2 regions of the Pseudonocardia sp. WMMC193 genome follow, and region 1 is predicted to be linked to the other one. Evidence: predicted binding sites of a transcription regulator. Region 1 holds the regulator's gene; the other holds the start of a gene.
The links. Region 1 encodes LexA, which represses DNA repair genes until DNA is damaged. Its sites were predicted from a motif close to CGAACACGTGTTCG; they were not measured.

Region 1 (4,412 bases):
GTGGCGCCGGACGGCACGTTCTGGGTCGCCGACACCGGCGACAACAACCGCGCGCGGGAGACCGTCGCGCTGCTCGTCGTCCCCCCGCGCGATCCGCCCCGCCTGCACCGGCTCGTCTACCCGGACGGCGCGCACGACGCCGAGGCGGTCCTGCTCGGCGCCGACGGCGTCCCGGTCGTCGTGACCAAGGAGGTCACGGGGATCGCGGGGGTCTACCGGCCGGACGGCCCGCTCGCCGAGCCGGGCCCGACGCCGCTGCGCCGCGTCGGCAGCGTCGGGTTCGCGCGGTCGGAGACGCGCGGAGGCCCGATCGGGGCGCTCGGCGCGTTCACGGTGACCGGTGGGGCGGTGTCGCCCGACGGGCGCGTGGTCGCGGTGCGCACCTACACGGACGCGTGGCTCTACCGGGTGCCGCCCTCCGGTGACCTGGTGGCGGCCCTGCAGACCACGCCGCTGCAGGTCCCGCTGCCGGACGAGCCGCAGGGCGAGGCGATCGCGTTCCTGCCCGACGGGACCCTGCTGTCGGGGTCCGAGGCACGCGGGCGGGACGGCAGGCTGCGGGCCGTGCCCGGCGCGGTGGACGCCGCACTGGCCGCGGCGCCGCCCGTCCCGACCCCGCCGCCCCCGGCCGCCGCGCCGCCCGAACCGGCGCCCGAGTGGCGGCCCGCCGTGATCGGCGGAGGAGTCGCGGTGGTGGTGCTCGGCCTCGCCGCGGGCGCGCTGGCCCTGCACACCCGCCGCCGCTGACCACCGGCCGCGCCCCCGGGAGACTCGCGTGTCCGGAACGGGGGACTCGCGGGAGGATCCGCGAGTCCCCCACTCGGGACACGCGAGTCGGATGCGCCGCCCTGTGACGTGCTGGTTACAGCCTGCGCACCGGCGCCGTTCGGAGGGTCCACCCGACCTACGCTGGCCCGGTGCCGATCGTGACCGCCTACGAGGACACCCCGGGCGGCCACGACGCCCTGGTCCTCGGGGTCCAGCTGGCCCGGCTGACCGGGCTGACCGCCGTCGTCGCGACGGTGTACCCGACGGACGGGCTGGGGTACTCCGCGGTCGCCCGCGACCCCCGGTGGCGGGACAAGGCCGAGGAGGTCGCGCTCGCCCGGTTCGGCCGGGCCCGCGAGCTGATCGGCGGGGACGCCCTGCCGGAGTTCGCCCCACTCGGCCCCGGACCTGCGGCGACGGTGCTCGCCGAGTACGCGGAGGAATCCGGGGCCGCCGTCCTGGTCGTCGGGTCGACGGGCGGCGGCCTGCTCGGACGGCTCGCCCCCGGCAGCACCGTGCACCGGCTCCTGCCCGCTGCCCGCTGCCCGGTCGCGATCGCCCCCCGCGGCTACCGGCACACCGCGGCCCAGGGCATCACCGTGATCACCGTGGCGTACGACGGCACCCCGGAGGCCGACCGCGCCACGGTCCTGGCCGTCCACCTCGCCGGCCGGACGGGCGCGGCGCTGCGGTTCGCCGTCGTCGCGGCGACCGAGGCGGACGTGCCCGCCGCGACCGAGATCGCCCACAAGGGGATCGCCCAGGCGCCCACGGAGATCGACGCGCTGACCGACGTGGTCGTCAGCCGTCCCGGCCAGTCGGTCGGGGCCACCCTTGCCGACCTGTCCGAGCGGACGGACCTGCTGGTCGTGGGCTCGCGCGGCTACCCGACCATGCGCCGGATCCTGCTCGGCGGGGTGGCGGGTGTGCTGGTCCGCAGCGCCCGCTACCCCGTGATCGTGGTGCCCGCCCCCGACTGAGCCGCTCGGGTCAGAGCCTGCGCAGCACCGTGACGACGCGACCGAGGATGGTGGCCTCGTTGCCGTCGATCGGCTCGTAGGCGGGGTTGGCGGGCAGCAGCCAGATCTGGCCCGCCGTGCGCTTGAACGTCTTGACCGTCGCCTCGCCGTCGATCATCGCGGCGACGATCTCACCCTGCTCGGCCACCGGCTGCTGCCGCACGACGACCCAGTCGCCGTCCATGATCGCGGCCTCGATCATGGAGTCGCCCTTGACGTGCAGAAGGAACAGCTCGCCCTCGCCGACGATCTCCCGCGGCAGCGGGAAGACGCTCTCCACCGCCTGCTCGGCCAGGATCGGCCCACCGGCCGCGATGCTGCCCAGGACCGGCACGAACGCGGGCGCGGGGCGCTCGGTCAGCACGTCCGGCTGGTCCGAGGAGGTGCCCGCCTCCTCCTCGGGGCTGCGCACGTCCACCGCACGGGTGCGGTTGGGGTCGCGGCGCAGGTATCCCTTGCGCTCCAGGGTCCGCAGCTGGTGGTGCACCGACGACGTGGAGGTGAGGCCCACCGCGTCCCCGATCTCGCGCACGCTGGGCGGGTAGCCGAAGCGGTCGACCCAGTCCCGGATCACCGCCAGTACCTTCCGCTGCCGCGGGGTCAGCGTGGTGGGGTCCGCCGGTGGGTCCGGAAAGGCGCGCACCTGTCCGGTCTCGCCGCCGGCGCCGGACTCGTCCCGTGCCATCTCCCTGCCGCCTCCTCGTGTCCCGCTCGCTCGTGCCACCCGATCGACCCCGCTCGGCGAGAGCGGCGAGGTCGGCCCGGCCGACCCGTCAGGGGTCGCCGGGGGTCCGTCGGGTTCGGACGGTAGCCCGGATCCGGTCGTTCGCCAAACACATGTTCGAACGACACGCCGATCGTGGCGGCGCGGGAGGGGTGACGCGCCCGGCGGTCGATGGTAAGAACTCGCACGGACGTTCGAATCGAACATGCGTGCGAGTGGCGCGCGGCGGAGTGGGCTCGCGGGTGCGGGCAGGCGGGAGAGCGGCGATGGACCGGTCGGCTGGCGGGGTCGTGGAGCTCGAGGGCACGAGGGTCGGCTCGGGGGTCGGCCCAGGTCTGGTCGCGGGCGGCGGAGTGCGGCGGTCCGGGACCGGCCCGCGCCCGGTCGGCCCCCGTCCCGTGCGTCCGGCCGCGGCGGGGGAGCGGGTCGCCGTGCTGCGCCGCGGTGTCGCGGTCGGCGCCGCGGCGGGCGGTCCGGGCGGCGTCCGGCTGCTGGAGACGGAGCGGTGGCGGCGCGGTGGCCGGGGCACGTGGTCTCAGGGCGTCGCCGCGCCGGCGCGGCCGTCGTCCACCGGTGCTCCCGACCTCCGGCGGCGCGCCGTCCAGGACGTGCCGGGCAGGTCCGGGCCGGTGACGGCGCGGCGCTACGCGCTGCGCCGGGCGGTGGCCGCGGCGGTGCTCGGCCTGGCGTCGATGCTCGTCGTGGTGGGGTTGGGCCTGGTGGGGCAGGCCTCGGGCGCCGCGCACACCCGGGCGGAGGTGCCGAGCGGCGTGGCGGCCGTGGTGGTCGAGCCGGGGGAGACGGTGTGGGACCTCGCGCGCCGGGAGGTCCCGGAGGCGGACGCCGCCGCGGTGGTCGAGCGGATCGTGGCGGACAACGGTCTCGGGTCGGCCGCGGTGGGTGTGCTGCCCGCGGGCACCGTGGTGCGCGTCCCCGCCTGACCGGTCCTCCGTCGTCCATCGGGGTGAACCCGCGGGTGTGCGGCACCGGTTTTTGTCGGTGCCCGTTGCTAGACATCGCACAGGCGTTCGATCGCCGCCCCGGACATCCGGTTCGGGCCGGTCGGCGCGGGTCGGGAGGCCGTGATGGAACTCGGGAACGCGGTGCGGGCGGTCGAGCGGACCGGTCGCGGCGAGGAGGGGCGCCCGGCCTGCGCGGGCGAGCGCCGGGGGCCGTCGCGCGCCCGGTCGGAGCGCGAGCGGAGCCAGGGGTGGGGCGGGGGCGCGGGCGCACCGCACGCCTCCGGCGCCCCGGCCTCGTACCGGAGGGCGCACGCGGCGGCGGTCCCGGCCGCGGCCCCCACAGCGCCTGTGGTGCCGGCCGCTGCGGCGCTGCGGGTCCTCGGCGCGTACGCCTCGGGGGCCAGGGCCCTGCGCCGGGCGGACGGGCCCGCGGTCCTGCCCGCCTGCCGTCCCGCGCGGCGACAGTCCTCGACGATCGGGGGCCCGTGCGTCCCCACCCGCAGGCCGCGGTTGGGGCGCGGCCGTCCCGGCGGGGCGCGTCGGCTCGCGGGGGAGGTGCGGGCCGGGCTGACCGACCGCGTGCTCGCGGCGGTGGCGGTGGCTCTGGGCTCGGCGACCGTCGTGGTCGTCCTCGGTCTCCTGGCGGACCTGGCGGGCGCGCGATGAGCCGCGCCGCGGGGGTCGCCGCGCGCGCCCGGTTCGCGCGGCCCGTGCGGTGCGCCGGGAGGGGTGCGTCGCGCGACCACCGCGTTCGTCGCGGTGTGGCCGCGCCCGGCGGTGGCGGCGAGCGGGCCCCCGGTTCGGGGGCTCGACCGGGCACGGCGGGTCTCCGGTCGTCCGACCGTGCGCGCGAGCTGGTGCGAGTGAGGTCGCTGTGCGTCCGTGTGGGTGTCGCGCGGCGTGGGGTGCGCACGGTGCGTGCTGGACCGGCCGCCGGTT
Region 2 (4,412 bases), 2.0 Mb from region 1:
CGCAGCCACACCTGAGGAGGCCGCATGGCCGGCGAGACTGTGATCACCGTGATCGGCAACCTCACCGCCGATCCGGAGCTTCGGTTCACCCCGTCCGGGGCGGCCGTCGCCAACTTCACGGTGGCGTCCACGCCCCGCACCTTCGACCGCCAGTCCGGCGAGTGGAAGGACGGCGAGGCGTTGTTCCTGCGCTGCAACATCTGGCGCCAGGCCGCGGAGAACGTCGCCGAGACGCTCACCCGCGGCGCGCGCGTGATCGTGCAGGGCAGGCTGCGGCAGCGGAGCTTCGAGACCCGCGAGGGCGAGAAGCGCACCGTCATCGAGATGGAGGTCGACGAGGTCGGCCCCTCCCTGCGGTACGCCACGGCCAAGGTCAACAAGGTCAGCCGCTCCGGCGGTTCGGACTTCGGTGGCGGCGGCTTCGGTGGTGGTGGCGGCGGGAACTCCGGTGGCGGCGGCAACGGCGGCGGCCAGCGCGGCGGCGGCTACGACGACCCCTGGGGCTCGGCCCCGCCCGCGGGCAGCGGCCCGGCGGCGGACGACGAGCCCCCGTTCTGATCTTTTCCACCCTCCGCGCGTGAGCGCGGTGCACATCCAGGAGCATCAGCAATGCCCAAGCAAGTTCTGCGCAAGCCCAAGAAGAAGGTCTGCGCATTCTGCAAGGACAAGGCCCAGGACATCGACTACAAGGACACGGGCCTCCTCCGCAAGTTCATCTCCGACCGCGGCAAGATCCGCGCGCGTCGGGTCACCGGCAACTGCCGGCAGCACCAGCGTGACGTCGCGGTGGCCGTGAAGAACAGCCGCGAGGTCGCCCTGCTGCCGTACACCTCGACCGCGCGCTGAGGAAGGGGATCGACATGAAGCTCATCCTCACCACGGACGTGCAGAACCTGGGTGCGCCCGGGGACATCGTCGAGGTCAAGGACGGCTACGGCCGCAACTACCTGCTGCCCCGCAACTACGCGATCGTCGCCACCCGTGGCGCCGAGAAGCAGGTCGAGCAGATCCGTCGGGCCCAGAAGGCCCGCCAGATCCGCGACCTCGGGCACGCCAAGGAGGTCGCGAACCAGATCGGGCAGCTGTCCGTCACCGTGACCGCCAAGGCCGCGGGCGACTCCGGCCGCCTGTTCGGGTCGGTCACCCCGGCGCAGGTCGTCGAGGCCGTGAAGAAGGCGGGCGGCCCGGCTCTGGACCGCCACGCCATCGAGATCCCGGAGCAGATCAAGAGCGTCGGCACCCACCCGGTGTCGGTGCGCCTGCACCCGGAGGTCACCGCGCAGGTTCAGGTCGCGGTCGTCGCGAGCTGACGCGCAGTCACGTTGCGTCACGAGGGCGGGTTCCCGGTCGAGAGGCCGAGAACCCGCCCTCGTGGCGTTCCGGGCCCCTCGGCACCGTCGGTGGCGATCATGCCGAGCGGCGCTCCCGCACACCGTCGGCGAGCGGATGCACACCGACCGTTGATCGCGTGGGAACGACACGCGGAGGTTACGCCGGCGTCGGTCAGTGACCTCTCCGGAGCGCCCGGAGGACGGTGGGTGACAGGCCGCGACACGCCGGACCGAGGACGCGCCGGGCATCTACCCACAAAAGTTGTCCACACCGCCATCAGGGCATCTGACGTGGTGAAAGGCCCTATGACCAGGGGTTGTCCCCATACTGTCCACAGGACTGTGCGGAGGGCCGCCTGGCCGGGCCCGAATCCGTCCCCACGGGGTCCCCAGGTCTGTCCACAGCGCGGTTTGGGTCTGCGGGCCCGCCCCCGTAGCGTCGGCCCCCGGGTCGCGCGGGCGAGTGCGCGCAGCCCGGCCGACCGTTCGTCGCAGCCTCTCGGAGGCGCCCCGGACGGGTGGCGGACGGGAAGGGGACGTGCCCACTGCGCCCGACGAGAGGTCGGGTGCGGATCGAACCGATGTTCGATATCATGGGCGCGGACGGTGACTGGGGGTGACGTCGGGTATGGCGGTGACGGACGACCGTCCCAATCGGCCGCGTGCGGTCCGCGAGGGGGACGGCCGGGGCGGCGACCAGTACTCGGGTTCCTACGGCGGCGGTGACGCGGCGCCGAGCCCGTTCGACCGCCAGCCCCCGCAGGACCTCACGGCGGAGCAGTCGGTGCTGGGCGGCATGCTGCTGAGCAAGGACGCGATCGCGGACGTGGTGGAGGTGCTGCGGCCGGACGACTTCTACCGGCCCGCCCACCAGACGGTCTACGACTGCATCCTGGACCTGTACGGGCGCGGTGAGCCCGCGGACGCGGTCACGGTGTCCGCGGAGCTGCAGCGCCGCGGTGAGCTGATCCGCCTCGGTGGGGCGCCGTACCTGCACACGCTGATCGCCACGGTGCCCACGGCGGCGAACGCGGCGTACTACGCCGAGATCGTGGCGGAGAAGGCCACGTTGCGCCGGTTGGTCGAGGCGGGCACCCGGATCGTGCAGCTGGGCTACCACGGCGCGGAGGGGGCCGAGGTCGAGGAGGTCGTCGACCGGGCCCAGGCCGCGATCTACGAGGTCACCGAGCGCTCCACCAGCGAGGACTACATCCCCCTCGAGGAGCTGCTGCAGCCCACGATGGACGAGATCGACGCGATCCAGTCCCGGGGCGGGGTGTCGCACGGGGTGCCCACGGGTTTCGTGGACCTCGACGCGGCCACCAACGGGCTGCACCCCGGTCAGATGGTGGTGGTCGCGGCCCGTCCGGGTCTGGGCAAGTCCACGCTCGGGTTGGACTTCGCGCGGTCGTGCTCGATCAAGCACGGCATGACCAGCGCGGTGTTCTCGCTGGAGATGAGCAAGACCGAGATCGTCATGCGGCTGCTGTCGGCGGAGGCGCAGATCAAGCTCGCGGACATGCGCGCGGGCCGGATGCGGGACGACGACTGGACGCGGATGGCGCGGCGGATGTCGGAGATCTCCGAGGCGCCGCTGTTCATCGACGACTCGCCGAACCTCACGCTGATGGAGATCCGGGCCAAGGCGCGGCGGCTCAAGCAGCGCAACAGCCTCAACCTGATCATCCTGGACTACCTGCAGCTGATGACCTCGGGCCGCAAGGTCGAGTCGCGTCAGCAGGAGGTCTCGGAGTTCTCCCGGCAGATCAAGCTGCTGGCCAAGGAGCTCGAGGTGCCGGTCGTGGCCATCTCGCAGCTCAACCGTGGCCCCGAGCAGCGCACGGACAAGCGGCCGATGATCTCCGACCTGCGTGAGTCCGGCTCCATCGAGCAGGACGCGGACATGGTGATCCTGCTGCACCGGCCGGACGCGTTCGAGCGGGACGACCCGCGCGCGGGCGAGGCCGACCTGATCCTGGCCAAGAACCGCAACGGGCCCACGGCCAACATCGTCGTGGCGCACCAGCTCCACTACAGCCGCTTCGCCGACCTCGCCCACGGGTGATGACCGGCGTGTGAAATCTGGGCTACGGCTTGGTGCGGCGGGTACGCCCCGAACGGGGTTTTCGATTGCCGAATGGTTTCCAGCGGAAAACATGGGGTCACGCGTCCGCTGAACGCATTGCCGTACCGGGCCTTCAGGATCACTCTTCACTCGTCCGATCGGACCGTCAGCCACCTGCCGGTGGTGTGTCGTCGTGCTCGTCGAGCTGTACGAGGAGATCGAGAGATGAAGCTGCCCGTCGCCCTCGCGTTGGTGATCGGTGTGATCGGTGCGGTCATCACGTACCTGTACGTGGGACCGCTGGGAGGGCTGGGACTCATGGTCCCGGCGACGTTCGTGGGAGCGGCGAGCTACTTCGCCGCAGGTGGGGACCGGGCCGCCCTGGCCAAGTCGGTCCCGGCCAACGTCTGGGGGATCGTCTGCGGCACGGTGACCCTCGTCCTGATCGGTCTGGCCACGAGCCCGATCGTGATCGGGCTGATCGTGGGCGGGTTGACCGCCGTGTTCATCCTGGGTGCACTCGTGCCCGCGCTCGGGTTCGTGCCCGGATCGGTGTTCGGGTACGCGACCACCGTGATGTTCGGTCTGCTGACCGGCGCCTCCGGCACCGACTTCACGCTGCCCACCGGCCCGTTCACGGTGATGCTGGTGTCGTTCCTGGTCGGTGCGGCCTTCGGCTACGTCAGCAGCGTGCTGGCGGGCAAGCTGGTCGCCAAGCCCGAGGCCGTCCCCGCCGCGTGAGCTGAGGTGACGGTGGGCCATCCGACCCGTCGGACCGGACGGCGCCACCGGGCCACCACCTCGACCGTCATCGCGTCGTCGGCATCCCTGCTTGCCGGCCGGAGCCGGCGACGCACCGGACCGCGGCGATCAGCCGAACCCAGGTTGGTCGCCGCGGTCGACCCCTGTCAATCCGACCCGCCCGATGCGGATCGCGCGGACCCGCACGCCTCGGGTCAGTCGCAGGTGTGCTCGTGACCCACGTGGGCGTGCGGCTCGAGCTGCAGGGTGCTGTG

Region 2: a site for LexA is predicted at 1,906-1,919, ahead of dnaB (replicative DNA helicase). Genes of this name have one in related genera too.

What each region holds. Positions count from the first base shown of each region.
Region 1 is NZ_JAKKDO010000003.1:2,769,714-2,774,125, reverse strand. Features, by position in the region: gene L3X23_RS14525 (hypothetical protein) at 1-747, shown strand, start outside; gene L3X23_RS14520 (universal stress protein) at 918-1,748, shown strand; gene lexA (transcriptional repressor LexA) at 1,759-2,472, opposite strand; gene L3X23_RS14510 (hypothetical protein) at 2,778-3,452, shown strand; gene L3X23_RS14505 (hypothetical protein) at 3,597-4,139, shown strand.
Region 2 is NZ_JAKKDO010000003.1:4,798,478-4,802,889, forward strand. Features, by position in the region: gene L3X23_RS24775 (single-stranded DNA-binding protein) at 25-558, shown strand; gene rpsR (30S ribosomal protein S18) at 610-846, shown strand; gene rplI (50S ribosomal protein L9) at 861-1,310, shown strand; gene dnaB (replicative DNA helicase) at 1,960-3,396, shown strand; gene L3X23_RS24795 (DUF1097 domain-containing protein) at 3,622-4,137, shown strand; gene L3X23_RS24800 (cation diffusion facilitator family transporter) at 4,353-4,412, opposite strand, start outside.